3 regions of the Kitasatospora sp. NPDC005856 genome follow, and region 3 is predicted to be linked to each of the others. Evidence: riboswitches for the same ligand, from Rfam matches in the RefSeq annotation. Region 3 holds a riboswitch; each other region holds the start of a gene.
The links. Region 3 has a riboswitch for thiamine pyrophosphate ahead of thiO (glycine oxidase ThiO). Riboswitches for the same ligand answer to the same signal wherever they lie in the genome.
Positions count from the first base shown of each region.

Region 1: it holds a riboswitch for thiamine pyrophosphate, as region 3 does, so the genes downstream of both, thiC (phosphomethylpyrimidine synthase ThiC) here and thiO (glycine oxidase ThiO) in region 3, are expected to answer to the same signal.
Region 2: it holds a riboswitch for thiamine pyrophosphate, as region 3 does, so the genes downstream of both, ABZ449_RS26755 (cytosine permease) here and thiO (glycine oxidase ThiO) in region 3, are expected to answer to the same signal.

Region 1 covers NZ_JBEXWT010000053.1:47,740-54,381, forward strand. Annotated here, with positions in the region: gene ABZ449_RS27130 (LysR family transcriptional regulator) at 1-632, opposite strand, end outside; gene ABZ449_RS27135 (VOC family protein) at 763-1,149, shown strand; gene ABZ449_RS27140 (SRPBCC domain-containing protein) at 1,217-1,663, opposite strand; gene thiC (phosphomethylpyrimidine synthase ThiC) at 1,880-3,694, opposite strand; TPP riboswitch at 3,689-3,823, opposite strand; gene ABZ449_RS27150 (DUF5326 family protein) at 4,025-4,225, opposite strand; gene ABZ449_RS27155 (hypothetical protein) at 4,487-5,776, shown strand; gene ABZ449_RS27160 (hypothetical protein) at 5,974-6,642, shown strand, end outside.
Region 2 covers NZ_JBEXWT010000052.1:26,834-33,475, forward strand. Annotated here, with positions in the region: gene ABZ449_RS26750 (trypsin-like peptidase domain-containing protein) at 1-1,636, opposite strand, end outside; TPP riboswitch at 1,902-2,046, shown strand; gene ABZ449_RS26755 (cytosine permease) at 2,039-3,415, shown strand; gene ABZ449_RS26760 (glycerophosphodiester phosphodiesterase family protein) at 3,537-4,361, shown strand; gene ABZ449_RS26765 (ATP-binding protein) at 4,811-5,230, shown strand; gene ABZ449_RS26770 (DUF5926 family protein) at 5,301-6,284, shown strand; gene ABZ449_RS26775 (bifunctional DNA primase/polymerase) at 6,538-6,642, opposite strand, start outside.
Region 3 covers NZ_JBEXWT010000100.1:18,645-25,286, forward strand. Annotated here, with positions in the region: gene pknB (Stk1 family PASTA domain-containing Ser/Thr kinase) at 1-70, opposite strand, end outside; gene ABZ449_RS36025 (thiazole synthase) at 192-989, opposite strand; gene thiS (sulfur carrier protein ThiS) at 993-1,232, opposite strand; gene thiO (glycine oxidase ThiO) at 1,229-2,404, opposite strand; TPP riboswitch at 2,408-2,520, opposite strand; gene ABZ449_RS36040 (FAD-dependent oxidoreductase) at 2,606-3,814, shown strand; gene ABZ449_RS36045 (Rv2175c family DNA-binding protein) at 3,857-4,222, shown strand; gene thiE (thiamine phosphate synthase) at 4,222-4,875, shown strand; gene ABZ449_RS36055 (polyprenyl synthetase family protein) at 4,946-6,076, opposite strand; gene metF (methylenetetrahydrofolate reductase [NAD(P)H]) at 6,274-6,642, shown strand, end outside.

The sequences.
Region 1 (6,642 bases), on a different contig from region 3:
GTCCGGTCGGGGGTGCGGTCGCGCTTGAAGCCCACCGAGGTGACGGACGGGTACTGCACCACCGGGTGGTCGGCGAGCACCTCGAGCGACACCGAGCGCTCACCGGCCAACGGGTGCCCGGCCGCCACCGCGAGGACCCGCCGCTCGGTCATCAGCACCGGCCCGCGGGCCATGCCGTCGAACGGGTAGGAGGCGATCAGGATGTCGATCGAGCCGTCCTCCAGGCTCGTCCGCGAGTTGGAGAGCTGCACCTCCCGCACGTCCACCCGGCAGTCCGGGTGCCGCTCGCCGAACAGCGCGGCCGCCTTGAGCAGCACCGGCGCCGTCCACTCCCCGAGGAACGCCACCCGCAGCTCCCCGGTGACACCCCGGTTCGCGTCCTCCGCCCGACGCAGCGCCGCCTCCATCGCCGCCACCACCGGAGCCAGGTCGTCCGCCAACTGCCGCCCCACGGCGGTGAGTCGGACCGACCGGCTGGTGCGGTCGAACAGCCGACCGCCGATCCGGCGCTCCAGCTTCGCCACCACCTGGCTGACCCGCCCGGTGGTCAGGCGCAGCCGCTCGGCGGTCCGGCCGAAGTGCAACTCCTCGGCCAGCGCGAGGAAGACCTCGATCTCCAGCCGCTCCAGCATCCCGGCCCCACCCCTCGATCGTTGAATCCCGCTCAACGATCGTATGCCGATCCCGCATTGATCGCGTGCCCCACCGGGAGGATCGTTGAACCCGTCCCCGACAGCCCCACCCGAGCGGAGCCGATCACCCATGCGCGTCGTAGCCTTCGACCACCTCGTCCTCAACGTCGCCGACGTCGAGCGCTCGCTGGCCTTCTACGTCGGCCTCCTCGGCCTGGAGCCGGTCCGCGTCGACGAGTGGCGCGCCGGAAAGGTGTCCTTCCCGTCCGTCCGGGTCAGCCCCGAGACCATCATCGACCTGGCCGTCGGCCCCCGGCACGAGTCCAACGTCGACCACTTCTGCCTCACCGTCGAGCCCCTCGACTGGCAGGAGGTCATCGACGCGGGCACCTTCACCGTCCTGGAGGGCCCCGTCCCCCGCTACGGCGCCCGCGGCACCGCCACCTCCGTCTACGTCAGCGACCCGGACGGCAACACCGTCGAACTCCGCTGGTACCCGCAGGACGCCGCCAACTGAACGGACCCCCGCCCCGGACCCACGGGGGTGGACCGGGGCGGGCACCGCGAAACACCGTGCGGGCCGGTCAGTCCCGGCCGGCGAGGTGCTCGACCAGCCGGTCGAAGCTGGAGTTGAGCCCCGCCTCGGCCTCCGGGCCGCGGAACATCTCCGGCACCCCGGTCTGGTGCAGCACCACCCGGGTGCCGCCCCCGTCGAGCCCGGTGAAGGTGAGGGTGGACCGCATGCCCGAACCCTCCTCCACCATCGTGAAGGACTCGCCGGCCCGGATCTCGGCGATCTCCGCCTTCACCGGGTACCGCTCACCGGTCGCGTCCACCACCATGGTGCTGTCGTACCGCCCGCCCACCTTCGCCTCGATGGCCACGGTCTCCAGCGGCACGTGGGTGCCGACCGGCCCCCAGAAGCGGACGAACCGCTCCGGCTCGAAGTACGCCGCGAACGCGGCGGCCGGGGCGCCCGGCAGCTCACGGGTGATGGTCAGCTCGCCCAGGTTCTCGGTCATCTCGGTCATCTCGGTCTCTCCTCCGTGGTCACACCCGTCGCTTGCAAAGAGGTAGACCCCGGCCGCCCCGGAAACTCATCGCTCCCCGCGAAGATTCTTCGACGACTTTTCCCCGCGACCGACGAACGGGCCCGGAACACCCAGGGCCCGAACCGGGCGGCCGGTCCTGACGCGACGACCGAGCGCCGCCCCGACTGACGTGGGGCGGCGCTCGGTCGTGACCTGTCAGTCGGCCAGCGGGAGGTAGACCCGGTTGCCCTGGGCGGCGAACTCGGCCGACTTCTCGGCCATGCCGGCCAGGGCCTCGGCGTCGAACTCGGTGTTCACGGCGGTGGAACCGTCGCCGTGCTCGTCGCGGATCTTCTGGGAGATCTTCATCGAGCAGAACTTCGGGCCGCACATCGAGCAGAAGTGCGCGGTCTTGGCGGGCTCGGCGGGGAGGGTCTCGTCGTGGAAGCTGCGGGCGGTCTCCGGGTCGAGGGCCAGGTTGAACTGGTCCTCCCAGCGGAACTCGAAGCGGGCGTCGGAGAGGGCGTCGTCCCAGGCCTGGGCGCCGGGGTGGCCCTTGGCCAGGTCGGCGGCGTGGGCGGCGATCTTGTAGGTGATCACGCCGGTCTTGACGTCGTCCCGGTTGGGCAGGCCCAGGTGCTCCTTGGGGGTGACGTAGCAGAGCATCGCGGTGCCCCACCAGGCGATCATCGCGGCGCCGATGCCCGAGGTGATGTGGTCGTAGCCGGGGGCGACGTCCGTGGTCAGCGGGCCGAGGGTGTAGAACGGCGCCTCGTCGCAGATCTCCTTCTGGAGATCCATGTTCTCCTTGATCTTGTTCATCGGAACGTGGCCCGGGCCCTCGATCATCACCTGGACGTCGTGCTCGCGGGCGATCCGGCCGAGTTCGCCGAGGGTCTTCAGCTCGGCGAACTGCGCCTCGTCGTTGGCGTCCGCGATCGAGCCCGGGCGCAGGCCGTCGCCGAGCGAGAAGGTGACGTCGTACGAGGCGAGGATGGAGCAGAGCTCCTCGAAGTTGGTGTAGAGGAAGTTCTCCTGGTGGTGGGCCAGGCACCAGGCCGCCATGATCGAGCCGCCGCGCGAGACAATGCCGGTCTTGCGGCGCGCGGTGAGCGGGACGTAGGGCAGCAGCACGCCGGCGTGGACGGTCATGTAGTCGACGCCCTGCTCGCACTGCTCGATGATGGTGTCCCGGTAGACCTCCCAGCTCAGCTCCTCGGCCTTGCCGTCCACCTTCTCCAGGGCCTGGTAGAGCGGCACGGTGCCGATCGGCACCGGGGAGTTGCGCAGGATCCACTCGCGGGTGGTGTGGATGTTGCGGCCGGTGGAGAGGTCCATGACGGTGTCGGCGCCCCAACGGGTGGCCCAGGTCATCTTCTCCACCTCCTCCTCGATCGAGGAAGTGACGGCGGAGTTGCCGATGTTGGCGTTGATCTTCACCAGGAAGTTGGTGCCGATGACGGCCGGCTCCACCTCCGGGTGGTTCACGTTGACCGGGATGACGGCCCGGCCGCGAGCCACCTCGGCGCGCACGTACTCGGGCGCGAGGCCCTCGCGCAGCGCCACGAACTCCATCTCCGGCGTCACCACGCCCCGCTTGGCGTAAGCGAGTTGGCTGACGGCGACGCCCTCGCGACCGCGCAGCGGGCGACGCGGACGGCCGGGGAAGACGGCGTCCAGGTTGCGCAGGTTCCCGCCGCGCGGCGAGGTGTGCTTGATCCCGTCGTCCTCGGGGCGCGGCTCGCGGCCGTCGTACTCCTCGACGTCGCCGCGCTGGCGGATCCAGGCGTCCCGCAGGGCGGGCAGACCGCGCCGCACGTCGGGCTCGAAGGACGGGTCGGTGTACGGACCGGAGGTGTCGTACAGCGGGACGGTCCTGCCGTTGGTGAGCTGCACCTCGCGGTACGGAACGCGCAGGTCGGGGCGCGATCCCTCGCGGTGGGCCTTGCGCCAGGCCGGAGTCGGATAGCCGGTGCGCTCGCTGCTGGGGGCGCCCTGGACAGACTGCGGCTGTGCTTCGAACGTGGTCATCTGACCTCTACTCCCTACGCCGGCATTACCCGGTCAGGTTCCTGCGGTCGACGCAGCCGTCGGTCCGTCCGTCGACGTCCCGTTCAGCGTCCTCTCAGCCCGGTGCTCCGAGCTCCCGCGTCGCAGGCGGTGTTGCCTGCACACGACGCCCAACACCGTAGCGAGCGGATCGCCGCAGGTCCAGAGCGCCCCACCCCCACCCGGCCGCCACCCGGAGCCTCTGCGCCCTCGGCCGTCCCGTTGGCCCGCCGGCCCGGCGTCGGAGAACGGCCGAGGCCCGGCTCCCCTGTCGGGGGGCCGGGCCTCAGGGCGGCGTTACGGGGTGGCGGGTCAGCTCTTGGCGGCCTTCTTCACCAGGACCACCACGGCGGCCGCGATGCCGACCACCACCAGGAGCTTGATCACGATCGAGAGCAGTGCGCCGACGACGCCGAACACGAAGGCGACGATGTTCCAGGCCAGCACCAGGACCAGCACCGGGATGACGATGTTGCGCACCCAGGAGGGCAGCGACTTCCAGAGCTCAGCCATGTCCGTTCCTCTTCTCCCCTCGGGGCGGCCGCCGTCCGGTGCCGCGTCCCGCTTGCTTTCGGTACTTCGATCGTACGGTGGCGGGAGTGCCGGAACGAGGCCCGGCGGCCCGGAGAGAACCCCGAGATCACCCCGACCCCGACCCCCCGGGTGACCCCCGAGAATTCCTCCGGCGGCGCACAACCCCCGGCGCCGCGGAGCGTCCAACCAGTGCCGGGAGAAAGCCCGTCCCGGCACCATCGACCAGGGGGGAACCTGATCATGCGGGCCAGAACAGCCGTATCCACAGCCGCTCTCGCGGCGCTCAACCTCACCGTCGCGGCCCTCGCCGTCGTCCCGGCGACCGCCGCTCCGGCGGCCGTGACCGCCGCCGCCGACGTCACCGCACCGGCCGGGTTCGTCGGGATGTCCCCGACCCGGATCCTGGACACCCGCGACTACAGCCAGGTCCCGGCGATCCGCACCGTACGCCCGGTCCAGGAGGGCCAGTACTACTCGACCCCGCTCGCCACGTTCTGCCGCAGCCACCCCCCGCAGAACTGCACCTCCGTCGTCCCGTCCGACATCACGGCCGTGGTGGTCAACGTGACCGTCACCAACCCGACCGCCGACGGCTTCGTCTCGCTCCTCCCCACCGCCGGTCCGCCGGGGACCAGGCCCGCGACCTCCAGCATCAACTTCAAGGCCGGCCAGACGGTCTCGAACCTGGTCACGGTCGCGGTCGGCCCGGTCGACCGCGCCGCCCCGTGGCTCACCCTCTACAACAACGCGGGCACCACCGACGTCGTCCTCGACGTGGTCGGCTACTACCGGACCGCGGCGACCGACAAGTACGGCCCGCTGACCCCGACCCGGATCGCCGACAGCCGCAGCGACGGCACCGGCCGGCTCGGCGGCGACGCGGTGCGCACGTACCAGGTCGCCCGGCCGGAGCTGGGCACCGCGGACGCGAAGGCGGTGGTCCTCAACGTCACCACGACGGACGGCTCCTGGGAGAGCTTCCTGACCGCCTACCCGACCGGGACGCAGCGGCCGGCCCGGGGTTCGAACGTCAACTTCCCGGTGGGGTCGACGGTCGCCAACCAGGTCGTGGTGCCGGTCGGGGCGGACGGGAAGATCGACGTCTACAACCGCGCCGGCTGGGTGCACGTGATCGTGGACGTGGTCGGCTACTACGGCCCGTCCGGCACCGGGCTGTTCAGCGCGCTCAAGACCCCCGTCCGCAATCTCGACACCCGGGTCACCGGCGGCATGCTCCAGCGGGGGGCGACCACGGCCGTCCAGGCCGTGCCCACGGACGGCTCGGTCCCGAACGTGCTGGGCGTCGAGGCCAACGTCACGGTCACCGACGTCTCCGACTACGGCCACCTCACGGTGTTCCCGGGCGGGGGCCAGCCGCCGAACACCTCCACCGTGAACGTCGAGCCCGGGCAGACCATCGCCAACTCGGCGACCACCGGGGTCACCGGCGGGGGTACGTACTCGGTCTTCAACCACGGCGCTCCGGTGAACGTCGTCGCCGATCTGACCGGCTACTTCGTCACCGGCTGAGCCGGTAACGATGCCGCCCGGCCCGCCGCCCCGGAACACCCGGGTCGGCGGGCCGGGCTTGTCCGGGGAAGAGCCGCGTCCGGACGACCCGCCGAGAATTCCTCCGGCAGGGCACAACCCCGGGCGTCCCCGGGCGTCCAACCAGTGCTGGCAGCAAACCGGTCCAGCACCACCGACCTGGGGGAGGAATCCCGACCATGCGGGTCAGAACAGCCCTGTCCACAGCCGCCCTGGCGGCGCTCGTCCTCATCGCCCCGGCCCTCGCCACCGTCCCGGCGACCGCCGCACCCACCGCCTCGCCGGCCACCGCCCCGGCGGCCGACACCGCCACCCCCGACGTCACCGCACCGGCCGGGTACGTCGGGATGTCCCCGATCCGGGTCCTGGACACCCGCGACGACAGCAAGGTCCCGGAGACCCGCACGGCGCGGCCGCTGCGGGCCGGCGAGTACTTCTCGACCCCGATCGCCACGGGCTGCCTCGCCCCTCCGCGGCAGGAGTGCTTCGGCGTCGTCCCGACCGATGCCACGGCCGTGGTGGTCAACGTGACCGTGACCGACCCGACCGCCGACGGCTTCGTCACGCTCGGCCCCCCTGGCGCGCCGGGCACCAAGCCCGCAACCTCCAGCATCAACTTCAAGCCCGGCCAGACCGTCTCGAACCTGGTCACGGTCGCGACCGGCCCGGTCAGCCACGGCGTCCCGTGGCTCACCCTCTACAACAACGCGGGCACCACCGACGTCGTCCTCGACGTGGTCGGCTACTTCCGGACCGCGGCGACCGACAAGTACCGCCCGCTGTACCCGAGCCGGATCGCCGACAGCCGCCGCGACACCACCGGCCGGATCGACACCGACTCGGTGCGC
Region 2 (6,642 bases), on a different contig from region 3:
CGGGGGTGACGGCGGGCTGGCCCTGGATGTCCTTGGTCTGGATCTGCGCGCCGTCACCCTTGTAGTCGTCGTTGCGCAGCACGTCGAGCTTGGCGTAGACCGGCTTGCCGGTCTTGATCAGGGTGTCCGCGACCCACTTGGCCTGGTTGATCGGGATGGCGAAGCCCAGGCCGATGCTGCCGGCCCGGCCGTTGGCGGAGGCGTTGGACTGGATCGCCGAGTTGATGCCGATCACCGCGCCGCCGGAGTCGAGCAGCGGGCCGCCGGAGTTTCCGGGGTTGATCGAGGCGTCGGTCTGCAGGGCGTTCATGTACGAGGCCTGCGAGCCGGTCTCGTCGCCGGAGGCCACCGGGCGGTCCTTGGCGCTGATGATGCCGCTGGTGACGGTGGACTCCAGGCCGTACGGCGCGCCGATCGCGACGGTGGCGTCACCGACGTTGACCTTGTCGGAGTCGGCCAGCGGCAGCGGGGCCAGCTTGCTCTTCGGCGGGTTGTCGATCTTGACCACGGCGACGTCGTAGCCCTCGGCGTGGCCCAGCACCGAGGCGCCGTAGGAGGTGCCGTCGGCGAACTTGACGGTCAGTTTGCCGCCGCTGAGGGCGGGCGCGACCACGTGGTTGTTGGTGAGGATGTGGCCCTCGGTGTCGAAGACGAAGCCCGTGCCGGTGCCCGACTCGCCGTTGCCCTGCGCCTTGATGGTGACGACGCTGGGCAGCGCCTTCTGCGCGATGGCGGCGATCGAGCCGGGGGCGGGCTCGTTCTTCTGGGTGTCGCTGGCCTGCACGGTGGTGCTGCGGTGGTCGTTCGCGGAGCTGCTGCTCTCGGCGCGGTCGGCGACGCTCACGCCGAGCGCGCCGCCGGCCACACCGGCGACCAGCGCGACGGCCGCGATCAGGGCGACCAGGCCGCCGCGCTTCTTGCGCGGGCCGCCGGGGCCGGCCGGACCGCCGGAGTGGTCCGCCGGGTAGCCGAGCGGGCCCGCCGGGCCACCGGGGTAGCCCGCGCCGCCGGAGGTGGAGTCGTGGGCGGGGCCCCAGCCGCCGAGCGGCTGGCCGGCCCCGAAGGGGTGGTGGCCGTGGGCGGCGGGGGCGGCGGGCACGGCCGGAGCGGCGCCGTACCCCTCGTGCGCACCGGCGGCCGGGACGCCGTGGGTGGGGGTGGTGTACGGGTTGCCGGCCGGCGGCAGGGCCGGGGCGGCGGGCGCGGCGGCCGGGGCCACCGGAGCCTGCGGGGCGGGCGGCAGGACCGGCGGCGGCGCGTCGATGTAGCCGGTGGCCGGGTCGACGGCCGGCTCCTCGGCGGCCGGCGTGGCGGGCGCCACGGGCGCGGCGGGGGCCTCCGGTGCGGGCACCTTGGTGAAGGCGACGGTGGGCTTGTGCCCGCCCTCGGCCGGAACGCCCCCGGCCACGACGCCCTCAGCCGCGACACCCTCGGCCGCGACGGCGTCGACGGGCGGCGCCGCCTCGACGACAGCGGCCTCGACGGCGCCCGACTCCGGCTCGGGCACCCGACGGAAGGCCATGGTCGGCTTGTGCCCGCCCTGAGCGGGGCCCTCGGAAGCGGACTCGGCCGCCCCCAGGCCCGCGGGCTGCTCCCCCTGCGGCCCGGTGGGCCCAACCTCGCGCTCGGTGCTCACGGACGACCTCCATAGCTGGCAGAACCAAGGACCATAGTTTTTCGCACTGACGATTCGATTGCCGTAAGGACCCCTCTGAAGAACTCATAAGAATCCTTAGCCGGCACCGACACCGACACCGCACCGGCAGCGAACCGGCTCCTGCACCTGCACCGACGCCGGTACCGACGGCCGAGGCTCCCCTCCCCCGCCGGGCGTCCCGCGATGCGGACCGCACGCCCTCGGCCTTGGGCGTTCGGCCCCGTGCCGGTTAGCCTGTCGCTCCAAACTGACACGCGGGAGCTTGGACCCACCAGGCTGAGAGTGCGCATGTCGACCGTACGCCACACGAGTGACGGACGTTCGAGGGGGCGCTGACCGCCGGAACCTGTCCGGGTAATGCCGGCGTAGGGAGTATCGGCCATGCCGCCTGCTTCGCCATCCTCTTCTTCGGGCGCGACCGCCGTCCTGGAACGCCCCGACCACGTCGAAGCACCCCTGGTCCTGGACACCGAGCCGCCGCGCACGCTGCGGTTCCGGGACCACTTCGCGCTCTGGATGAACCTGGGCGTCAGCCTGATCGGCTTCTCCACCGCCGCCACCGTGCTCGGAGCCCCCGGCAGCGAGCTGTCGCTGGCCGCCGCGGTGACCGCGATCACCGTCGGTACGGCGGTCGGCACCGCCATGCTCGGCGTGGCCTCGCTGATCGGCGCCCGCACCGGCGCCCCCGCGATGGCGAACCTGCGCGGGCTGTTCGGCACCCGGCTGTCGTACCTGCCGACGGTGCTGAACATCGTGCAGTGCATCGGCTGGGGCGTGTTCGAGCTGCTGACCATCTCGGCGGGCGCGCAGACCGTCGCGCACACCACCGGCTACCGCTGGCTGTTCGTCCTGCTCGCGGGCGCGCTGACCACCGCGCTGACGATCTGGCCGCTGGGCTCGATCGCGGTGCTGCGCCGCTTCGTGGCCGGGGCGGTCGCGGTGGCGATGGTGTACTTCACCGTCCAGCTGGGCCGCCAGGGCGTGCCGGACCCGGGGGCGGGCAACTGGCACGGCTTCCTGGGCGCCACCGACGCGATGATCGCCGTGTCGGTCTCCTTCGTCCCGCTGGCCGCCGACTACACCCGGCACTCGCGCACCCCGCGCTCGGCGTTCTGGGGCAGCTTCTCCGGCTACACCATCGCCCAGGTCTGGTGCTACGTGCTCGGCCTGATGGCGCTGCTGCAGTCGGACGGCGACCCGACCCGGATCTTCGACTCCTTCCTCGGGGTCTGGGCCGGCTGGCTGTTCCTGCTGGTGCTGGTGCTGCGCGAGACGGACCAGTCCTTCGCCAACGTGTACTCCACGGCGATGTCGGTGCAGAACCTGCTGCCGAAGGTGGACCGCCGGGTGCTCTCCGGCGCGATCGGCGCGCTGACCACCGTGCTGGCGCTGCAGATCGACGAGTTCACCGACACGTACTACGGCTTCCTCGGCCTGATCGGCTCGGTGTTCGTGCCGCTGCTGGCGGTGCTCGCGGTGGACTACTTCCTCGGCGCCGGCCGGCGCGGCTGGAACCTCTCCGCCGACGCCCCCTCCCGCTGGCTGATGCTGCTGCCGTGGGCGCTGGGCTTCGCGGTCTACCAGTTCATCGCGCCGACCAAGGTGGCCGACTGGTGGACGGACTTCTGGACCTCCGCCCAGGAGTCGCTGCACTTCACCCCGCAGGAGTGGACCTCCGCCTCGCTGTTCGCCTTCCTGGTGCCCGCCCTGGTCACCTGGGCGCTCGCCCCGCTCTCCCGGCGCGCCGTCCGGCACTGAGCGGACCCGCCCTCCCGCGCCGGAGGAACCGGCGCCGGGACGGCCCCGCGGACCGGAGACGGCCCCACGGGTTGGGGCCGTCTTTGTCCGTGCTTCACCTGCGCCGCCTATCGTTGGGCCCGTGACCAGCCCAGACCTGTCCTCGCCGACGGCGCGCACCGTGCCGCCCGTCCAGGTGATCGCCCACCGCGGTTCCTCCCACGCCCTGCCCGAGCACACCCTCGCGGCCTACCGGCGCGCGCTCGAGGAGGGCGCGGACGCGCTGGAGTGCGACGTCCGGGTCACCGCCGACGGCGTGCTGGTCTGCGTGCACGACCGCCGGATCGGCCGGGTCTCCGACGGCCGGGGCACCGTCTCGGCGATGACCCTCGCCGAGTTGGAGGCCCACGACTTCGGCGCCTGGAAGACGGGCCGCCCCAGCGTGGACCCGGAGCTGCGCGGCGTGCTGCGGCTGGACCGGCTGCTGGAGCTGGTGGTGGAGTGCGGCCGCCCGGTGGACCTGGCGATCGAGACCAAGCACCCGGTGCGCTTCCGCGGCCGGGTGGAGGCCCAGCTGCTGCGGACGCTGGAGCGGTTCGGGATCGGCGCGACCCGGGACGGCGACCGCCCGTCCGCCCGGATCATGAGCTTCTCCTCGGTCGCGCTGAACCGGGTGGCGGCCGCGGCGCCGCAGTACCGCCGGGTCTTCCTGTTCGAGCGGACCCTGCCCCTGCTCGGCCGGCTGCGCGAGGGTTCGCCGCTGCCGGGCGGGGCGCGGATCGCCGGCCCGGGCATCGAGCTGGTGCGGGCCCGCCCGCAGCTGGTGACCAGGCTGCGGGAGCTCGGCCACGAGGTGCACGTGTGGACGGTGGACGAGCCGGCCGACGTCGAGCTCTGCCTGGAGCTCGGGGTGTCCGCGATCATCACCAACCGGCCCGCGGAGGTGCTGGCGCAGCTCGGCCGGTGATCCGCCGACGCACCGGAGGCCGCGCCCGTCGCCGTTCCGATCGCCCGTTTCGATCGCCCCGTTTCGATCACTCCGATCCGATCACTCTGGTCGGCAGTCAAACCTTCCTTGCTCGAAATTGCCGGAATTCTTGCATCCGGGCGACGGAGGGTGAGCACGGAATGACCTGATGTCGACCGTCGGTCGCCGCACTCGAAATGGCCCCGCGGGATCGTCCGGTGCTCGTTTCCGACGCATTACCAAGGGGCATCTCTCCCTCGGCATACGCTGAAGGAGGTCCGGGGGTGGCGTTGATGGTGGCGCGTGAAGTGCCGACTTCATCGACCATGGCAGTGCCGCACGGCCCAGCGAGTGTCGGGGTCGCACGGCGCCGACTGCGTCGAGATCTGGGTGACCGGCAGATACCGGAACCGGTCATCGATGATGCTGTTCTGATCCTTTCCGAGCTGTTGAGCAACGCCTGTCGGTACGCCCGTCCGCTCGGCCCGCTGCCGGCCCTGGGCCGCAGCGCCCGGGCCGAGGTGCTCGGGCAGGTGCTGGTCGGCGTCCCCTCCGGGACGCACGCCGCGCGGGGCGGCCGGGAGTCCGCCGAGGGCTCCGGCGAGCCGGACGGCGGGGTGCTGGTCCGCTGGCAGATGCACGCCGACGGGGTGCTCACCCTGGAGGTCACGGACGGCGGGGCGGCCACCCGGCCACTGCCCGCGAGTCCCTCGCTGACCTCGCGCGGCGGCCGCGGCCTGAGCATCGTCGACCAGTTGGCCAGCGACTGGGGCGTGCGCGACGCCCCCGGCGAGGTCACGGTCTGGGCGGCGCTGCCCGCCCGGGCCCGGCACGCCCGGCGCACCGGAGGCGATGCCCGTAGCGCGTGAGCCGGGCGCGGGGAATGTGTCGTTAGGCTTCCCGGGAACACAGGACCACCGTTCCCGGGAGAGCCGCAGCATGGGCAAGAAGGCCGCCAAGAAGGCGCCGCAGCGCCAGTCCACCACCGTCGTCACGGGTGAGATCCCCGTCGTCGGAGCCCGCGAGGACTGCCCCTGCGGCTCCGGCCGCCGGTACAAGGCGTGTCACGGCCGGGAGGCCTCGCACGCGGTGCAGGAGCTGGTGCACCGCCCGTTCGAGGGTCTGCCCGGCGAGGCCGACTGGGTGGCGCTGCGCGAGCTGGTGCCCGCCGCCACGGTTCCGCTGACGCTGGCCGCCGGCGTGGCCGAGGGCGCCACCGGTGACGTCCCGTCGGTCACCCTGGCCACCGTGCTGCCGCTGGCCTGGCCGGCCCTGCGCCGCCAGGACGGCTCGATCCTGCTCGGCCTGCAGACCCAGTCCGCCTCCGGCGACCTCAGCCGCGACCTGGCGGACGCCCTGGAGCTGGCCCTGGCCACCGAGCCGGGCAGCCCGGTGCCGGCCCGCCGGACCGTCCCGGGCGGGCGCCGCCTGCAGGACCTGCTGGACACCACCGCCGCGTTCACGCCCACCGTGCACGCCGGCTTCGAGTTCTGGCTGGAGGACGCGGAGGCCGCCACCGGCGAGGTCGCCGCCTCCCTGGAGCGCGCCAACGCCTCGGCCATCCCGACCGAGAAGCTCGCCGGCGTGGACTCCGCCTACTGGTGCGGCACGCCGGACAAGAACCACCTGCGCTGGGTGATGACCGTGCCCGAGGAGCAGCTGCTGGACGCGCTGGCCCGGCTGGACGCGGCCGGCGAGGCCTCGCTCGGCACGGACACCCGCCTGGTCGGCTCGTTCCGCGCGCACGGCCTGACCGTGCCGGTGTGGGACCTCCCGCTCGCGATGACCGCCGCCGACTGCGAGAAGCCGGCCGCCGAGTTCGCCGAGCGGCTCGCCGCCGTGCTCGCCGACGGGACCCCGCTGACCGCCGAGGAGCGGCGCGCCCGCGCGAACCTGGTGAACCGTCAGGTCACCCTGAACTAAAGCGCGCAGGATCCGCGTGATACGCGTCACATTGTCGCGGTGAACGCGCAATTTCCGGGCGTGGAGGGCGTCTTGGAAATTGGCGCGGGCGCGGATCCTTGTTACTGTCTAAAGAGTCCGGCCGCTGGTGCATCCCCCGTCGCCAGCGGCCGGATCTTTTGTTTTTCCGGAGTGCCCCGGTGAAGACCCCCGCGAAGGCCCCGGCGTGGACCCCTGCGCGGGCCCCCGCGAAGGCCCCGGGCCCCGGCGGTCCTCAGTAGGCCGAACGGCCGCTGTCCAGCCGGACCGTCGCCTCCACCAACTCCCCCAGCAGCGGCCCGACCTGCGGCAGCCAGACCCCGCCGCCGACGCCCGGTCG
Region 3 (6,642 bases):
TCGCGATGCGCTGCTCGACCCGGTACCGGTTGTCGAGCAGGGTACCGATCAGGGGGTCGTGCAGTGCCATGTCCACCCGGCGAGTCTAGACGGGGGACCGATGGCCGGGCCCGGAGGACACCGCCCCCGGGCCCGGCTGTGCCCGGCTTGTGACACGCCGGGGCCTCCGGGCGCGGGCCCGGAACGCGGACTCAGAACGCGGGGTGCTCGCGGGTGTCCAGATCGGCCCGGCCCGCCATCGCGGAGGAGGCCTCGGCGTGGAAGCGGCGCGGGATCCGGCCGGCCCGGTGGGCGAGCCGGCCCGCTTCGGCGGCGTGCCGCATCGCCTCGGCCATCAGCACCGGGTCCTGAGCCCTGGTCACCGCGGAGGCGAGCATCACCGCCGCGCAGCCCAGCTCCATCGCCAGCGCCACGTCGGAGGCGGTGCCGGCGCCCGCGTCCAGGATCACCGGGACGCCCGCACCCTCCACGATCAGCTGGAAGTTGTGCGGGTTGCGGATGCCCAGGCCCGAACCGATCGGCGAGCCCAGCGGCATGACGGCCGCGCAGCCGACGTCCTCCAGCTTGCGGGCCAGCACCGGGTCGTCGTTGGTGTACGGCAGGACGGTGAAGCCGTCGTCGACCAGCGTCTCGGCGGCGTCCAGCAGCTCGATCGGGTCGGGCAGCAGGGTGCGCTCGTCGGCGATCACCTCCAGCTTGACCCAGTCGGTGCCGAGCGCCTCGCGGGCCAGCCGGGCGGTCAGCACGGCCTCGCCGGCGGTGAAGCAGCCGGCCGTGTTGGGCAGCACCCGGATGCCGTTGCGGGTCAGCACGTCGAGCACGGAGCCCTGGGTGGTGGCGTCGACCCGGCGCATCGCGACGGTGGTCAGCTCGGTGCCGGAGGCGAGCAGCGCGCGCTCCAGGACCTCCAGGCTGGGCGCGCCCCCGGTGCCCATGATCAGCCGGGAGGAGAAGGACGTCCCGGCGATGGTCAGCAGGTCGTCGGCCATGGCTCAGCCTCCCTGGACTGCGGTCAGGATCTCGACCCGGTCGCCGCTGTTCAGCGCCGTCCCGGACCACGAACCGCGCGGCACCACGGCCTCGTTGAGCGCGGCGGCGACACCGGTGTTGGCCTTGCTGACGGAGGCCACCACCTCGGCGAGGGTGGTCGTGGCGGACACCCGGCGGGGCTCGCCGTTGACGGTCAGGGCGATCTCGTCCGGGGGGATCTCGTTCGGGGCGATCTCGGTCATGCGGAGGCCTTCGTGGTGGAGTGGTCGGGGGAGAACCGGGTGGGCGTGAACGGCCTTGCGAGGTCCGGGACTTCGCCGGTGGCCAGGTACTCGGAGACCAGGTCGGCGGTCACCGGGGTGAGCAGCACGCCGTTGCGGTAGTGGCCGGTGGCGGCGACCAGCCCGGGCAGCGAAGTCGGGCCCAGCAGCGGGGCGTTGTCCGGTGAGCCGGGGCGCAGCCCGGCGGAGGTCTCCAGCAGCGGGAGTTCGGTGATCCCCGGGACCAATTCGTGGGCGTCGCGCAGGAGTTCGTACACCCCGCCGGCGGTGACGGTGGTGTCGTAGCCCTGCTCCTCGGTGGTCGCGCCGATCACCAGCTCGCCGTTCTCGCGCGGCACCAGGTACAGGTGCTGCCCGCGGACGACGGCACGGACGTTGCGGGAGAGGAACGGGCGGTAGGAGTCCGGGACGCGGAGGCGCAGCACCTGGCCCTTCACCGGGCGGATCGCGGGCAGCACCCCCTCGGGCAGGCCGGGCAGCCGGTGGCTGTGCGGGCCGGCGGCGAGGACGACCCGGTCGGCGCCCACCCGGTCCCCGGTGGAGAGCCGGGCGCCGGTCGCGCGGCCGTCCTCGACCAGCAGCTCGACGGCCTCGGCCGGACGGATCGCGACCCCGGCGCGTTCACAGGCGACGAGCAGGGCCCGGAGCAGCCGGCGGCCGTCCACCTGGTGGTCCTCGGCCACGTGCAGGCCGCCGCGCACGCCGGGCGCGAGCATCGGCTCCAGTCTGCGGGCCTCCCGGCCGGTCAGCCAGGCCGAGTCCAGGCCCAGCCGCTGGTGGAAGGCGTGCAGTTCGCGCAGTTCCTCGCGGTCGTCGGAGTCCAGCGCCACGGCGAGCGTGCCGCAGCGGCGGTAGCCGGTGTCCAGGCCGCCGCTCGCCTCGGTGAGTTCGGCGGCGAAGGCCGCGTACCGCTCGTTCGAGGCCATTCCGAGGCGCAGCAGCGGCTCCTCGCCGTACTGCAGCTCGGTGACCGGGGCGAGCATCCCGGCCGCGACCCGGGCCGCGCCGCCGCCGGGGGTGGGGTCGACCACGACCACGTCGCGCAGGCCGCGCCGCGCGGCGCGCCAGGCGACGGCGAGGCCGATGATGCCCCCGCCGATCACCAGCACGTCGGCGCGGCCGTCTGATGGCAAGCGTGACAAAGCTGCTCTGCTCCCTTCGCCGGTATGACCCGGATCAGGTTCGGACGGTCGCGGGCCGTGTCAGCCCGCCTCTCAGCCCGGTACGCCGGGCTCCCGTGTGGTGTCCCCACCATAACGCCGGGGGTCGGCCCGGCCGAAGGCCCGTACGAGGGGTGGGACGGGCCTGTGGGCACCCGCGTGGCGCTGAGTACAGTGACGGGCGTGGCAGAGCTGAGCGGAACGGATCAGGTGGTCGTCGTCGGAGCCGGGCTGGCCGGGGCGCAGTGCGCCCTCAAGCTGCGGCAGGGCGGTTGGCAGGGGCGGATCGTGCTGGTCGGCGAGGAGCCGCACGCGCCGTACGACCGGCCGCCGCTCTCCAAGGACGTGCTGCTCGGCAAGGCCGACTCCACCGCGCTGGACATCGACTACGACCGGCTCGGCATCGAGCTGCTCACCGGCCGCCGCGCCACCGGCCTCACCCCCGGCGTGCTGCGCACCGACGACGGCGACCTCCCGTACGGCTCGCTGGTGATCGCCACCGGCGCCGTACCGCGGGCCCTGCCCGGCGCGGAGCGCGCGCACCTGCTGCACACCCTGGACGACGCCCTGGCGCTGCGCGCGCTGCTGCGCCCCGGGCTGCGGCTGGTGCTGGTCGGCGCGGGCTGGATCGGCGCCGAGGTGTCCACCGCGGCCCGTGCGGCGGGCTGCGAGGTGACCGTGGTCGAGGCCGGCCCGGCGCCGCTGCCCGGCGCGCTGCCGACGGAGATCGGCTCGGCGATGGCGGCCTGGTACGCCGGGGCCGGGGTCGACCTGCGCTGCGGGGTCGGCGTGGCCGCCGTCGAGCCGGGCGCGGTGCTGCTGGCGGACGGCTCGCACCTGCCCGCCGACGAGGTGGTGGTCGGCATCGGGGCCCGCCCCGCGACCGGCTGGCTGGCCGGCTCCGGGGTCGAGCTGGACGCGACCGGCGCCGTCGTGGTGGACGGGCGGCTGCGCACCTCGGTGCCCGGTGTGTTCGCGGCGGGCGACTGCGTCAGCTACCCCTCGGTCCGGGCCGGGGCCCGGCTGGCCGTCCAGCACTGGGACCACGCCCTGCAGTCCGGCGCGGCGGTGGCCGCCGCCGTCCTGGGCGCGGACGCGCCGGCCTACGACCCGGTGCCGTACTTCTGGTCCGAGCAGTTCGGTCGGATGGTCCAGTACGCCGGCCGGCACGCCGAGGGCGACGAGGTGCTGTGGCGCGGCGCCCCCGGGGAGGCCGACTGGTCGGTGCTCTGGCTGCGCGACGGCGTGCCGAGCGCGCTGCTGGCCGTGGACCGGCCGCGCGACCTCGCCCAGGGGCGGAAGCTGATCGAGCGCGGCACGGCCCTGGACCCGGCCCGGGCGGGCGACCCGGCGGTGCCGCTGAAGGCGGCCGTCGCGGGGTAGTGCCTGGTGCGCGGTGGGCCGTGAAGGTGGCAGTCTGGTGACGTGAGTGAGATCGAAAGCAAGATTGAAGCCCTGGTCACCGACTGGATGTACCTGCCCGACATCTCGGAGCAGTGGGGGGTCCGGGTCACCGAGGTGCGTGACCTGGTCAAGAACGGCGGCCTGATCGCCGTCCGGCGCGGGCCGAACAAGTCGCTGCAGGTCCCGGCGGCGTTCATCGACGGCCCGGGCCTGGTCAAGCACCTGTCCGGCACCCTGACCGTCCTGCGGGACTGCGGGTACGACGACGTGGAGATCCTGGAGTGGCTCTTCACCGAGGACCCGTCGCTGCCCGGCAGCCCCATCCAGGCGCTCCGGGAGAACCGCGGCACCGAGGTGAAGCGCCGCGCCCAGGCGATGCTGATCTGATGGCGGCGGACACGCTGCGTACCCGGCTGGCCGATGCCCGGCTCTACCTGTGCACCGACGCCCGCCGGGAGCAGGGCGACCTCGCCGAGTTCCTGGACGCGGCGCTGGCGGGCGGGGTGGACGTCGTCCAGCTGCGGGACAAGGGTCTGGAGGCCAGGCAGGAGCTGGAGGCCCTGGAGGTCTTCGCCGACGCCTGCCGTCGGCACGGCAAGCTGCTGGCCGTCAACGACCGCGCCGACGTCGCCCACGCGGCCCGGCCGGACGTGCTGCACCTCGGCCAGGACGACCTGCCGGTGGCGGCCGCCCGGGCGATCCTCGGCGAGGAGGTGCTGATCGGCCGTTCCTGCCACGCCGAGTCCGAGGTGGACGCGGCGATCGCCGAGCCCGGCGTGGACTACTTCTGCACCGGACCGGTCTGGCCGACCCCGACCAAGCCGGGCCGCCCGGCCCCGGGCCTCGGCCTGGTCTCGTACGCGGCGGAGCAGGACACCGACCGGCCGTGGTTCGCGATCGGCGGGATCGACCTCGGCAACCTGGACGAGGTGCTGGCCGCCGGTGCCCGGCGGATCGTCGTGGTGCGGGCCGTCACCGCCGCCGGGGACCCGCGGGCGGCCGCCGCCGAGCTGTCCCGCCGGGTGCGCGCCGCGCTCTGACGCCCGGATCAGACCGGATCAGACCGGATCCGACCGGATCCGCAGGACCCTCCGAGGCCGTCGCCGTCCGTCAGTACTTGCGGACGGTGGCGGCCTCGGCCAGTGCCAGCAGCACCGTACGGGCCCGCTCGTCGGCGAGCGGCGCCGCCTCCAGCGCGGCCAGCGACTGCCGCATCAGCTCCTCGATCCGGCGCTCCACCAGCTCGGGCGCGCCGCTGCGGGCGACCAGCGCGCGCAGCTCGGCGACCTCCGGGGCCGCCAGGTCCGGCGCGCCGAGCCGCTCGTCCAGGTGCCGGGCGTCGGCGGCCGGCAGGCCCCGCATCGCGTGCGCGACCAGCAGGGTGCGCTTGCCCTCGCGCAGGTCGTCCCCGGCCGGCTTGCCGGTGACGGCCGGGTCCCCGAAGACGCCGAGCAGGTCGTCGCGCAGCTGGAAGGCCTCGCCCAGCGGCAGCCCGAACGCCCCGTACGCCTCGACCAGCTCCGGCCCGGCGCCGGCCAGCAGCGCACCGACCTGGAGCGGCCGCTCGATGGTGTACTTCGCGGACTTGTAGTGCAGCACGGTCTGCGCCCGGTCCAGCGCGCCCTCGTCCGTCGAGTCGCCGGCCACCGGCTCCAGCACGTCCAGGTACTGGCCGAGCATGACCTCGGTGCGCATCAGGTCGAACACCGGCTTGGCGGCCAGGACGGCGGCCGGCTCCAGGCCGGAGCGCAGGAAGAGCTCGTCGCACCAGATCAGCAGCAGGTCGCCGAGCAGCACCGCGGCCGAGGCGCCGTACTGCTCGCGGTCGCCGCGCCAGCCGCTGTCCCGGTGCAGGGCCTCGAAGCGGCGGTGGATCGAAGGCAGGCCGCGGCGGGTGTCGCTGCGGTCCATCAGGTCGTCGTGCACCAGGGCGCTCGCCTGGAGCAGCTCCAGGGCGGCGGCCGCGTTGGCGATCGCGTCGCCGCCGGTGCCCCCGGCGGGGCCGCCGGCGCCGCGCCAGCCCCAGTAGCAGAAGGCCGGGCGCAGCCGCTTGCCGCCGTCCAGCAGGAAGTCGCGCAGCGCGTCGGCGGCGGGGGCCAGCCGGGGCGAGATCTTGTCGAGCAGCACGGACTGGCCGTCCATGAACGCGGCGAGCGCCGCGTTGACGCGGGTGCGGACGTCCTCCACGTCAATGGGGTTGGCCGCACTGGGGTTGGCCGGCCGGGTGCTGGACGAGGTCACGATGGGGCTCCGCTGGTTCTCTGGGGTGCAGCAAGCGTAGCGGTGCGGCCGGGAACGGGTGTGCGAGCGGCCCTGCGGGGAGGCCCGGAGGAGCCGCCGCGGAGCCGCCCCGGGCGAAGCGGAACGTCTTCCATCTCTTGTCTCAATAGATGGAATCGGGTTGTCCGGCCCCTTCGAACGCCGGATAGCCTTCCAGCATGGCACTCGGAATCGCTTCCACGAGAACGGATCGCGCACTGACGGTGCGCGAACTCCTGGCGGCCGGCAAGCGCTCCTTCTCCTTCGAATTCATGCCCCCGCGCACCGAGGTCGGTGAGCAGAGGCTCTGGGACGCCATCCGTCGGCTCGAGCCGCTCGACCCCAACTTCGTCTGCATGACGTACGGAGCCGGCGGCTCCTCGCGCGAGCGGACCGTCAACATGGTCGGCCGGATCGCCACCGAGACCACCCTGACCCCGGTCGCCCACCTCACCGCGGTGGACCACTCGATCGCGGAGCTGCGCAACATCATCGGCCAGTACGCCGACCAGGGCGTGCGCAACGTCCTCGCCGTCCGGGGGGACCCG